3 regions of the Streptomyces sp. NPDC002619 genome follow, and region 2 is predicted to be linked to each of the others. Evidence: riboswitches for the same ligand, from Rfam matches in the RefSeq annotation. Region 2 holds a riboswitch; each other region holds the start of a gene.
What was found. A riboswitch is a leader RNA that binds a small molecule or an ion and turns the genes downstream of it on or off. The one in region 2 is predicted to bind thiamine pyrophosphate.
Positions count from the first base shown of each region.

Region 1 (4,132 bases), on a different contig from region 2:
GCAACCTGACGATGCTCCTGCTGCTGATCCACGAGGTAGCGCCGATATTCATGTGCGAGCACCTCCCGACCGGAGGAGTCGGCGAAGGAGCCCGCGGCGCCATCGGTGCCGAAACCGAAGATCTCGTGGTCCCGCAGAAGCCGAGCGTCCTCCCCCGCGGCCGACGCCATCTGCAGCCGAGCCAAGCGCCGCCCCGGGTTCCAGCACCCGGGGACGGCGCCCGTGCCCGCGTCGATCAGTCAGCCAGCGGCAGGTACACCCTGTTCCCGCTCGCCGCGAACTCCTTCGACTTCTGAAGCATCCCCTCGGCGATCTCCTCCTGCGACCTTCCCTCGGTCGCCGCACCGCCGAACCGCTCTGTGATGCTCTGGCTGATCTTCATCGAGCAGAACTTCGGCCCGCACATCGAGCAGAAATGTGCAGTCTTGGCCGGCTCCGCCGGGAGGGTCTCGTCGTGGAACTCCCTTGCCGTGTCCGGGTCCAGGGCGAGGTTGAACTGGTCCTCCCACCGGAACTCGAAGCGTGCGTCGGACAGCGCGTCGTCCCATTCCTGTGCACCGGGGTGGCCCTTGGCGAGGTCGGCTGCGTGGGCAGCGATCTTGTAGGTGATGACGCCGGTCTTGACGTCGTCACGGTTGGGCAGGCCCAGGTGTTCCTTGGGCGTGACGTAGCAGAGCATGGCCGTGCCCCACCAGGCGATCATCGCGGCACCGATGCCGGAGGTGATGTGGTCGTACGCCGGCGCGACGTCCGTCGTCAGCGGGCCGAGCGTATAGAACGGAGCTTCATCGCAGATCTCCTGCTGAAGGTCGATGTTCTCCTTGATCTTGTGCATCGGGACGTGTCCCGGGCCTTCGATCATGGTCTGTACATTGAAACGCTTGGCGATCCTGTTGAGTTCCCCGAGCGTGCGCAACTCCGCGAACTGCGCCTCGTCGTTGGCGTCCGCGATCGAGCCGGGGCGCAGGCCGTCGCCCAGCGAGTACGTGACGTCGTAGGCGGCGAGGATCTCGCACAGTTCCTCGAAGTTCTCGTACAGGAACGACTCCTTGTGGTGCGCGAGGCACCAGGCCGCCATGATCGAGCCGCCGCGGGAGACGATGCCGGTCTTGCGGTTCGCGGTGAGCGGCACATAGGGGAGGCGCACGCCCGCGTGGACCGTCATATAGTCCACGCCCTGCTCGGCCTGCTCGATGACCGTGTCCTTGTAGATCTCCCAAGTCAGTTCCTCGGCCCTGCCGTCGACCTTCTCGAGTGCCTGGTAGAGCGGCACCGTGCCGATGGGGACGGGGGAGTTGCGCAGCACCCACTCGCGGGTGGTGTGGATGTTGCGGCCGGTGGAGAGGTCCATGACCGTGTCGGCGCCCCAGCGGGTCGCCCAGGTCATCTTCTCGACCTCCTCCTCGATGGAGGACGTGACCGCCGAGTTGCCGATGTTGGCGTTGACCTTCACCAGGAACCGCTTGCCGATGATCATCGGCTCGATCTCCGGATGGTTGACGTTGGCGGGCAGTACGGCCCTGCCCGCCGCGATCTCTTCACGGACGACCTCGGGAGAAACGTTCTCCCGGATGGCCACGTACTCCATCTCCGGCGTCACCTCGCCCCGGCGTGCGTAGGCGAGCTGCGTGATCGCGTTGCCGTCGCGGCCACGGCGCGGCTGGCGCGGCCGTCCCGGGAAGACCGCGTCGAGGTTGCGCAGCCCGCCACGCGGCGAGGTGTGCTTGATCCCGTCGTCCTCGGGACGGACGGGGCGGCCCGCGTACTCCTCGGTGTCACCGCGGGCGACGATCCAGTTCTCCCGCAGCGGCGGCAGGCCCCTGCGGACATCCGTCTCGACGAGCGGATCGGTGTACGGGCCGGAGGTGTCGTACAGCGTGACCGACTGCCCGTTGGTGAGGTGCACCTGACGAACCGGCACGCGCAGGTCGAGGCGCGAACCCTCGACGTACCCCTTGTGCCAGCCGATGGACTTCCCGGCCTCCCCATTGCTGGAGATCTGTGTGGAGGCAGGCGTGCGTGCGTCCTTGTTGGTCATGAGACCTACTCCCTACGCCGGCATTACCCGGTAACAGGTTCGGCGGTCGACGCAGCGGTTTCCGTCGGTCGGTGTCACATGTGAAACATCACTTGTTCCACGTGAAACATCGCAAAGACGGAGGTCAGCGCCCTCTCAGCCCGGTGCTCCGAGCTCCCGCGTGTGCAAAGGAGCCTCCACGCTAGCGTCAATTCGGGCGCGGTGAACAGAGGGCCCCTGCCGTTCTTGCGATGATCGGTCGGTGACCACGACACATCAGCCCCCGTACCCGCCGCCCGAGCCGCCACGCAGACAAGGCTCCGGAAGACAAGGCGGCGGACACGGCCCCGGCGCCTCTGACGGCCATGACCTCGGCCCGGGGCATGGCGGCGGGCCCGGTCACGACGGCCACGGACATGGCCACTCGCACAGCCATGGCCCGGCCGCGCCCGTCTCCAAGCATCTCCGCAAGGTCATCGCGGCCATCCTGATCCCGTTCACCGCCGCGGTCGTGGTCGGGCTCGTGGTGCTCTGGCCCGGCGGAGCCCCGCCGCACGAGCGCACCGGGGTCGGCTTCGACCGGCAGACCCAGCAGGCCACGGTGACCACGGTCGTCGAGGTGAGCTGCAAGTCGGTGAACGCCTCGGGCGGCACCCCGACCGGTGACACCTCCACCGCCGCGGGCAACTCCGGGCAGGAGGAGGAGAACGGCACCTGCAAGAAGGCCACGGTCCGGGTCGACACCGGCAATGACAAGGGCCGTACGTTCACGGAGATCGTGCAGCCGGACCAGTCGCGGCAGTTGCACGAGGGCGAGAAGGTCGTGGTCGCGTACGAGCCTTCGGCGCCGAAGGACCTGCAGTACTCGGTCACCGATGTGGACCGCAAGTTCCCGATGGCGCTACTCGCCGGCATCTTCGCGCTCGCCGTCGTGGTGGTGGGCCGGCTGCGCGGTGTCATGGCGCTGGTCGCGCTGACCATCAGCTTCATGGTGCTGACCCTCTTCATCCTGCCGGCGATTCTCCAGGGCTCGAATCCGCTGGTCGTGGCGGTGATCGGGGCGAGCGCGATCATGTTGATCGCGCTCTACATGTGCCACGGGCTGTCGGCACGTACGTCGGTGGCGGTACTCGGAACGCTGGTCTCGCTCCTACTGATCGGCATTCTCGGCTCGGAGTTCATCGACTGGGCGGCGCTGACCGGCAACACGGATGACAACACCGGCCTGATCCACGGCCTGTACCCGTCGATCGACATGAGCGGTCTGCTGCTGGCCGGCGTCATCATCGGTTCGCTGGGTGTCCTGGACGACGTGACAGTGACGCAGACGTCGGCCGTCTGGGAGTTGCACGAGGCCAATCCGACGATGGGCTGGCGCGGGCTGTACCGGGCGGGCATCCGCATCGGCCGTGACCACATCGCGTCGGTCGTCAACACGCTCGTCCTTGCCTACGCCGGGGCCGCGCTGCCGCTGCTGCTGCTCTTCTCGATCGCGCAGAGCAGCGTGGGGGCGGTCGCCAACAGCGAACTGGTGGCCGAGGAGATCGTGCGCACACTGGTGGGCTCGATCGGGCTGGTCGCCTCCGTGCCGCTCACCACGGCGCTCGCGGCCCTGGTGGTGTCGGCCGACCGGCCGGGGCGGGAAACGGCGCCCGAAGGGGCCCAGCCGGCCGCGGCGCGCGGCGGAAGGGGCCGACGCCGCAAGCGCTGACACCCCGGCAGGGCATCGCCATAAGCGGTGACACCGCCCGGAGGGCGGGCGCGGGGGCGCAGAAGCGTTCCTGCACCGCGCACACGCATAGCGGAACGCCACGCTCTCACGGCCGTACCGCTCAGCCCGCGCTCTGCTCCTCGGCCAGGATGCGGTCCAGGGCCTCGTCGAGGTGGGCGTCGAAGTCCGCGAGCGCCCCCTCCTGCCCCAGCGGCACCAGCTTGTCCGTACGGTCCAGGAAGGCCACCAGGGGCGGCGCCGAGGAGCGGAACACCGCTTGGTCGCCGCCGACCTGAAGCCGGATCAGCACCTCACCCAGCGTCTCGGGGTCGGTGGGCGCGATGTGCACATCGCCGTCACCGCACGCTCGGCCCACTCCGTCGATCAGCAGCTCGCGCCCGAAC
Region 1 covers NZ_JBIAQV010000002.1:533,582-537,713, reverse strand. The annotation lists gene ACFYXB_RS06690 (DUF4241 domain-containing protein) at 1-185, opposite strand, end outside; gene ACFYXB_RS06695 (VOC family protein) at 1-9, shown strand, start outside; gene thiC (phosphomethylpyrimidine synthase ThiC) at 236-2,038, opposite strand; TPP riboswitch at 2,031-2,208, opposite strand; gene ACFYXB_RS06680 (YibE/F family protein) at 2,280-3,728, shown strand; gene ACFYXB_RS06675 (SsgA family sporulation/cell division regulator) at 3,850-4,132, opposite strand, start outside.
Region 1: linked by a shared signal. The riboswitch ahead of thiC (phosphomethylpyrimidine synthase ThiC) and the one ahead of thiO (glycine oxidase ThiO) in region 2 are both predicted to bind thiamine pyrophosphate.

Region 2 (4,132 bases):
AGCACGTCGAGGCTGGGCGCACCGCCCGTACCCATGATCAGGCGGGACGAGAAGGACGTACCGCCGAGGACGAAGGGATCGTCGGCCATGGTTCAGCCTCCTTGGACGGCGGTGAGGACTTCGACGCGGTCACCCTCGCGCAGGGCCGTGGACGGCCACTCCGCGCGCGGGACGACGGTTTCGTTGAGCGCGGCGGCGACCCCGGAGGGCGCCGCGGTGAGGGTCTTCACGAGGGCGTCGAGCGCCGTGCCGGGCGCGATCTCACGGCGCTCCCCGTTGACCGAGATGGTGAGAGGGACGCTCATGCGGGCTGCTCCGTGAGTACGGCGCCGAAGCGCTTCGGCGTGAAGGGGCGGGCCTCCTCGGGGAGCTCCCCGGTGGCCAGGACGTGCGCCATGGCGTCGCCGGTGACCGGCGTGAGCAGCACGCCGTTGCGGAAGTGCCCGGTGGCCAGCAGCAGCCCGTCGAGTCCGGTCGGCCCGAGCAGCGGCGCGTTGTCGGGGGAGCCCGGCCGCAGCCCCGCCCGCGTCTCGGTCAGCGGCAGTTCGGTGATCCCCGGAATCAGCTCGTGCGCGTCCCGCAGCAGCTCGTACACGCCCCCCGCGGTCACCGTGGTGTCCCAGCCCAGTTCCTCGCTGGTGGCGCCGACGACTAGCTCGCCGTTCTCCCGGGGCACCAGGTAGACCTGGCTGCCGCGCACCACGGCCCGCACGGTCCGGCTCAGGAACGGCGCGTACCGCTTCGGCACCGTCAGCCGCAGCACCTGCCCCTTCACGGGCCGTACGGGCGGCAGCACCTCGTCCGGCACCCCCGCGAGCCGTCCGCTGAGGCTGCCCGCCGCGAGGACCACATGGTCGGCGTCCAGCTCCGTACCGTCCGCCGTGGTGACACCGGCCGCCCGCTCCCGTACGACACGCAACCGCTCCACCCACGCGCGGTGGAACACCACCCCAGCCCGCTCGCACGCGGACACCAGCGCCGCCGACAGCCGCCGCGGGTCGATCTGGTGGTCGCCGTCCACCCGCAGCCCGCCGCGCACACCTGGCGCCAGCATCGGCTCAAGACGGCGGCAGTCACGGCCGGACAGCCACTCGGAGTCCAGCTCCGACCGCTGCTGCAGGGCGTGCAGTTCGCGCAGATGGGCGCGGTCGTCGGCGTCCAGCGCCACGGCGAGCGTGCCGCACCGGCGGTAGCCGAGGTCGTGGCCGGTCAGCTCGGTGAGCTCGGCCGCGAAGTCCGGATAGCGGCGGGCCGACTCCAGGTTGAGGCCGAGCAAAGTCTGCTCGCCGTAGTGCAGTTCTGTGACCGCGGCCAGCATCCCGGCGGCCACCTGGGCGGCGCCGCCGCCCGGTTCGGGGTCCACGACGGCCGTCGCGAACCCGCGCTGCGCGGCGCGCCAGGCCGTGACCAGGCCGATGATTCCGCCCCCGATGACGAGGACGTCTGATGTACGTGACGACATGGGCGTCCAGCCCCTCCCTTCGCCGGCATGACCCGGATCAGGTTCGTACGGTCGGAGGCCGCCAGCCTCCCTCTCAGCCCGGTGCGTCCGGGCTCCCGCGAGTGCTTGTACGTGGGCCACCCTAGCCCTTGGCCCGACGGCTCTGTAAGGGCACCACCCGGCTACCGGCCGGGAGCCCGGCCGCTGTGCAACACGTCACCGCACGCGCCACCTGACTGACTGTTTGTCAGTTGTCTATGGTGATCAGGTGAGCGAGCAGACGCAGCAACGAGGCACGTCACAGGCGCGGCGCGTGGTCGTCGTCGGAGCGGGCATGGCCGGGGTGCAGACCGCGGTCGCCCTGCGGGAACAGGGCTTCAAGGGCACCGTCACGCTGATCGGCGCCGAACCCCACCAGCCGTACGACCGGCCGCCGCTGTCCAAGGCCGTGCTGCTCGGCAAGGCCGAGGGCTCCGCCTTCGACGTCGACTTCGAGGCACTCGGCATCGACGTCCGGCTGGGCAGCGAGGCGCTGGGCGTGCGCCCGGCCGACCATGAACTGGACACCGAAGCGGGACCGGTGCCGTACGACGTCCTGGTCCTCGCGACTGGTGCCGAACCGATCCGCCTGCCCGGCGCGGAGGGCGTCCCCGGGGTGCATCTGCTGCGCACCCTGGACGACGCCGAGCGGCTGCGGCCGGTGCTCGCCCGGCAGCACGACATCGTGGTTGTCGGCGCGGGCTGGATCGGCGCCGAGTTCGCCACGGCGGCCCGTGAGGCGGGCTGCGCGGTGACGGTCATCGAGGCCGCCGACCGGCCGCTCGCGGGCGCGCTGCCGGCCGAGGTGGCCGCGCCGATGACCGCCTGGTACGCCGACAGCGGCACCGAACTGCGCACCCACGCGCGCGTGGAGCGCATCGAACCCGGTGAGGTCGTCCTCGACGACGGCTCGCGGCTGCCCGCGGGAGCCGTCGTCGTCGGCGTCGGCGCCCGCCCCGCCACGGCCTGGCTGTCCGGCTCCGACATCGAACTGGGCGCGCACGGCGAGGTCGTGGCCGACGACCACCTGCGCACCTCCGTACCGGACGTGTACGCGGTCGGCGACTGCGCCTCCTTCCCTTCGGGCCGCTACGGCGAACGGCTGCTCGTGCACCACTGGGACAACGCCCTCCAGGGGCCGCGCACGGTCGCGGCGAACATCGTCGGCGACGCCTCGGCCGTCTACGACCCGGTGCCGTACTTCTGGTCCGAGCAGTTCGGCCGTTTCGTCCAGTACGTCGGTCATCACGCGGCGGCCGACACGCTCCTGTGGCGCGGCGACCCGGCCGGGCCCGCCTGGTCCGTCTGCTGGCTGCGCGGGGACCGGCTGGTCGCTCTGCTGGCGGTGGGCCGGCCGCGGGACCTGGCGCAGGGGCGGCGGCTGATCGAGGCGGGTACGCCGATGGACCCACGGCTGCTGGCGGACCCGGCCCGGCCGCTGAAGGAAGCCACCGCTTGACGAACATGACGCGCGTGACCAGAAAAGTCCCGGTTTGGCGGGGCCCGACTTCCGACTGTCAGTCCGGGATGGCACGCTGTTTCCGTGACCGAGATTGACGCAAAAATCGATGCTCTCGTCCCCGCCTGGCTCACCCTCCCCGACATCGCAGAGATGCTGGACGTCGAGGTGACGCGTGTGCGGCAGCTGGTCAAGGAGGGCCAGCTCATCGCCGTACGCCGTGGCGAGAACCGGGCGCTGCACGTCCCCGCCGCCTTCATCGACGGGGACAAGGTCGTCAAGGGCCTGTCCGGGACCCTGACGCTCCTGCGGGACGACGGCTTTTCCGACGAAGAGATGCTGGAGTGGCTCTTCACCCCCGACCCCAGCCTGCCCGGCACTCCCGCCCAGGCCCTGAGCGAGAACCGCGGCACGGAGGTGAAGCGCCGCGCCCAGGCGCTCGCCGTCTGACCCGAACACCGTCCGGCGTCCGGGCCGTGGCCCTCAGGGGCCACGGCCGTGGACGGGTGCGGCCTGGGGTCCGCAGCCCGACCGAGGCCCGTGGTCCGCGCGGCCGACTACGCTCACGGCAGCCCTACGCCATTCACGCCACGTACGTCACCGACAACGCACCGAAACCGGGGGGACGCACCGTATGTCCGACACAGGCACCGCCACCACCGCCCGCGCCCGGCTCGCCGACGCCCGCGTCTACCTCTGTACCGACGCCCGCAAGCGGCAGGGCGACCTCGCCGACTTCCTGGACGCGGTCCTGGCCGGCGGCGTCGACATCGTGCAGCTGCGTGACAAGGGCATGGAGGCGGGCGAGGAGCTGGAGCACCTCGCGGTCTTCGCCGAGGCCTGCGCCCGGCACGGCAAGCTGCTCGCGGTCAACGACCGCGCCGACATCGCCCGCGCCGCCGGCTCCGATGTGCTCCACCTCGGCCAGGGCGACCTCCCGGTCCCCGCGGCCCGCGCGATCCTCGGCGACGGCGTCCTGATCGGCCGCTCCACCCACGCCGAGTCAGAGGCCGCCGCGGCTGCCGCCCAGGAGGGCGTCGACTACTTCTGCACCGGCCCGTGCTGGCCGACCCCCACCAAGCCCGGCCGGCACGCGCCCGGCCTCGGCCTGGTCCGGTACGCCGCCTCCCTGGACACCGACCGCCCCTGGTTCGCCATCGGCGGCATAGACCTCGGCAACCTCGACGAGGTGC
Region 2 covers NZ_JBIAQV010000005.1:255,405-259,536, reverse strand. The annotation lists gene ACFYXB_RS12250 (thiazole synthase) at 1-89, opposite strand, end outside; gene thiS (sulfur carrier protein ThiS) at 93-305, opposite strand; gene thiO (glycine oxidase ThiO) at 302-1,462, opposite strand; TPP riboswitch at 1,460-1,571, opposite strand; gene ACFYXB_RS12235 (NAD(P)/FAD-dependent oxidoreductase) at 1,710-2,939, shown strand; gene ACFYXB_RS12230 (Rv2175c family DNA-binding protein) at 3,024-3,389, shown strand; gene thiE (thiamine phosphate synthase) at 3,574-4,132, shown strand, end outside.

Region 3 (4,132 bases), on a different contig from region 2:
GAGTCCGCCCCGCCCGACGAGCGCGAGGAACGCCGTACCGACGACGACCGTCGGCAGCACGAACGGCACGGTGACGACGGCCCGCAGCACCTGCTTGCCCGGGAAGTCCAGGCGCGCGAAGACATAGGCCGCGGGCAGCGCGACGAGCAGGGTGAGCGCGGTGGAGGCGAGCGCCTGCCAGGTGGTGAACCACAAGACGTGCCGGATGTCCGACTGCGTCACGACGTCGGCGATCCGCCCCAACTGCCAGGCCCCGTCGACCTTCAGACCGCGGGCGACGATCGCGGTGACGGGGTAGGCGAAGAAGACGGCGAAGAACGCGACGGGCCCGGCCATGAGGGCCAGCCGCGCCGCGCTCCCCGCGCGCCCCTGGTGAGGGGCTACTTCAGTACGAGCGAGGTCCACGACTTGACCCACTGGTCACGGTTGGCGGCGATCTCGTCGGCGGGCAGGGTCTCGGGATCCTTGGCCTGCGGGCCGTACTTCACGAACTCCGCCGGCACCGACGCGGTCTCCCGCACCGGGTAGACGAACATGTTGAGCGGCATGTCGTCCTGGAACTCCATGCTGATCAGGAAGTCGAGGAGCGCCTTGCCGCCCGCGCTGTTCTTCGCGTTGCTCAGCAGACCCGCGTACTCGATCTGCCGGAAGCAGGTGCCGGTGGCCACGCCGGTCGGGGCGGTGGTGGGCTTCGGGTCGGCGTAGATGACCTCGGCGGGCGGCGAGGAGGCGTACGAGACGACGAGCGGCCTGTCGCCGTTGGCCTTCTTGCCGCCGGCCGAGCCGGAGAACTCCTCGTCGTAGGCCTGCTCCCAGCCGTCGACGACCTTGACGCCGTTGGCCTTGAGCTTCGTCCAGTAGTCCTGCCAGCCCTCGTCACCGAACTTCGCGGCGCTGCCCAGCAGGAAGCCGAGGCCCGGCGAGGACGTGGCGGCGTTCTCAGTGACGAGGAGGTTCTTGTACTCGGGCTTGACGAGGTCGTCGAAGGTCTGCGGCGGGGTCAGCTTGTGCTTGCTGAAGTACGCTTTGTCGTAGTTGACGCAGATGTCGCCGGTGTCGATCGGCGTCACCCGGTGCTTGTCCTCGTCGACGCGGTACTGGCGCACGATCTGGTCGGAGCCCTTGGGCTCGTACGACTGGAACAGCCCGTTGTCGAGCGCCCGGGACAGCAGGGTGTTGTCGACGCCGAAGAAGACGTCGCCCTGCGGGTTGTCCTTGGTCAGGATGGCCTTGTTGACGGCCTGACCGGCGTCGCCGTCCTTCAGGACCCTGACCTTGTAGCCGGACTTCTTCTCGAAGTCCTGGAGCACGTTCTTCGAGACGGCCCACGAGTCGTGGCTGACGAGGGTGACGGTCTTGGACTCCGTGGCGCCCTTGTCGTCCGTCGAACCGCACGCGGACAGCGTGACGAGACCGAGCCCGACGGCGACGGCCACGAGGGTCTTGTTGTGCACTGGTTGTCCTCCTGGGATGGACCAGGAAGAGACGCGGCCCTGCCCGGCATCCGTGAGGGACGCCGGGCAGGGCGCAACAGCTCGAGTGATGACCGAACTTCCTACCCAGAATGACCTGGGCGAGGTTCAGAGGGTCTGCGGCCCGATTGCCGCACTCTCAGCGCTGTGGCGCTCCCCTGTCGGAATATGAAGGTGTGGTGGTACGACACCAAGACGTACCGACGCCCAGACTACCGCTCGGTGGCCGCGAGCTGACCACAGGCTCCGTCGATCTCCTGACCACGGGTGTCCCGGACGGTCACCGGTACCCCGTGCGCCGCGATGGCCTCGACGAAGGCCTTCTCGTCCTCGGGCCGGGAGGCGGTCCACTTGGAGCCCGGTGTCGGGTTGAGCGGGATCAGGTTGACGTGCACGGGCTTGCCCCGCAGCAGCCGGCCCAGCCGGTCGCCGCGCCAAGCCTGGTCGTTGATGTCCCGGATCAGCGCGTACTCGATGGAAAGCCGGCGCCCGGACCGGGCGGCGTATTCAAGCCCCGCGTCGAGCACCTCGCGCACCTTCCAGCGCGTGTTCACGGGGACGAGGGTGTCGCGCAGCTCGTCGTCGGGCGCGTGCAGCGAGATGGCGAGCCGGCACTTGAAGCCCTCGTCGGTGAACCGGTGGATCGCCGGGACGAGACCGACCGTCGACACGGTGATACCGCGCTGCGACAGCCCGAGCCCGTCCGGCTCGGGGTCGGTGAGGGCGCGGATGGCGCCGACGACCCGCTTGTAGTTGGCGAGCGGTTCGCCCATGCCCATGAAGACGATGTTGGACAGCCGAGCGGGCCCGCCCGGGACCTCGCCGTCCCTGAGGGCGCGCATCCCGTCCACGATCTGGTGCACGATCTCGGCGGTGGACAGGTTCCGGTCGAGCCCGGCCTGCCCGGTGGCGCAGAAGGGGCAGTTCATGCCGCACCCGGCCTGCGAGCTGATGCACATCGTCACCCGGTCCGGATACCGCATCAGCACCGACTCGACGAGCGTCCCGTCGAACAGCCGCCACAGCGTCTTGCGCGTGGTGCCCTGGTCGGTGGACAGATGCCGGACGACCGTCATCAGGTCCGGCAGCAGCGCCTCCTGGAGCTTGCCGCGCGACCCGGCGGGGATGTCGGTCCACTCGGCCGGGTCGTGCGCGTACCGCGCGAAGTAGTGCTGCGAGAGCTGCTTGGCTCGGAACGGCTTCTCGCCGATCGCGGCCACCGCCTCCTTGCGCTCGGCGGGCGACAGGTCGGCGAGATGCCGCGGCGGCTTCTTGGCTCCGCGCGGCGCGACAAAGGTGAGTTCTCCGGGCTTCGGCATAACCCTTCCAGTGTCGCAGATCAACTCCACCAGCCCAGGCCAGAGCGGGGTGGGGGCGATCACCCACGGGTGCCGTCTGCCAGCTTTGGTCGACCTCGCACGGCCCAGGGACGGCCCAGGAGACTGCCCGCTCGTCGCCGACGTGATCGAGATCGCGCCCGCTCTGAGCCGTCACTCGAGCGGCTGGAGAGCAACCCGGAGCTGCTCGCTGTAGAGCCAGGTGAAGGTGCGGTCCGGTTCGAGATGGGCGTCTCCCCAATGGATGGCGTGGATGCCGTTCTCCGGGTCGGCCGTGAAGAACAGACAGACGAGCTTGGTGGAGGCTCCAAGCGCCTCGAACGTCTCGTGCAGCTCCTCGTACTCCTCCGTAGTCAGGTCGTTATCGAGAGTGAAAAGCCCTTCTTGAGGCTGTGGCCCGTGCCCCAGGAGCATCCGGCGACGCGTAGGGGAAGCGTTGGAAGCCAACCGGGCACGATCAAGGGGCCTCGGACGGTCGGCGTACTTGAACGGGAACAGCGCGTAGTCGTTGATGACGGCGTACTCGTACCCACGCACATCCCGCACGGCTTCCTCCAGCTCCCGCGCCGTGTCCGCCAGGTTCTCCCGTACCGCCTCCGCCAAGGTGGCTCCGTATGGACTGCGCTTCTTCAACCGGGCCGCCAGATGCACGGCGTGAGCTCGCGCGTGCGCCCTGGCCAGTTGCACCGGAACCGCGGCAGCAAGCCCGCCGGCACGCTGCCCGAACCGCTCTACCGCCCAATCCGACGGCACAATCCGATCCTCACCTGACGCAGACATGCAGCGCCCCTCCCCCGGTAACCCCGCCTCTCAACTGTTTGACACGTACACGAAGTGCCCACAAGAGAGCGATCCGGCCATACGAGACAGAAGGAGCGCTGCTCGCAAGGCAGTAGGCATGGCGAGCCGTAGATCGAGACCCGGAGGCCTTGGTCGGCCCTTTTATGACGTGCGGCAGAGCCGGTCGCGGTGCACACTTCTTCGCCGTGGAGATCATCAAGGGCGAGCTGCGACGCCTTCAGTCCGGTCTCGGGGCCGATGACGGCCGACAGCAGCCGTTTCTCGTGCGTGTCCGGTTCACCGCCGAGGATCCGGCGCGGGTCATCACGAATGCTCGCGCTGTGCTGGCGTGTGCGGTCCAGCAGACGGGTGACTGGCCGGCGCTCGAGCGATGGTCGGAGCTGTTGCCGACGGGGTTCGTGCAGCGCTGCGCGCCTGAGCCTGCGGAGCCGGAGCCCGGCCGGCCATTCGATGCCGAGGCCTGGCTGCAGAAGTGGCGGGCGATGACGCCCAAGCAGAAATCAGCGTTCAGCCAAGGGCCTT
Region 3 covers NZ_JBIAQV010000034.1:79,018-83,149, forward strand. The annotation lists gene ACFYXB_RS34975 (ABC transporter permease) at 1-336, opposite strand, end outside; gene ACFYXB_RS34980 (thiamine ABC transporter substrate binding subunit) at 381-1,454, opposite strand; TPP riboswitch at 1,535-1,642, opposite strand; gene rlmN (23S rRNA (adenine(2503)-C(2))-methyltransferase RlmN) at 1,685-2,791, opposite strand; gene ACFYXB_RS34990 (hypothetical protein) at 2,963-3,412, opposite strand; gene ACFYXB_RS34995 (hypothetical protein) at 3,796-4,132, shown strand, end outside.
Region 3: linked by a shared signal. The riboswitch ahead of ACFYXB_RS34980 (thiamine ABC transporter substrate binding subunit) and the one ahead of thiO (glycine oxidase ThiO) in region 2 are both predicted to bind thiamine pyrophosphate.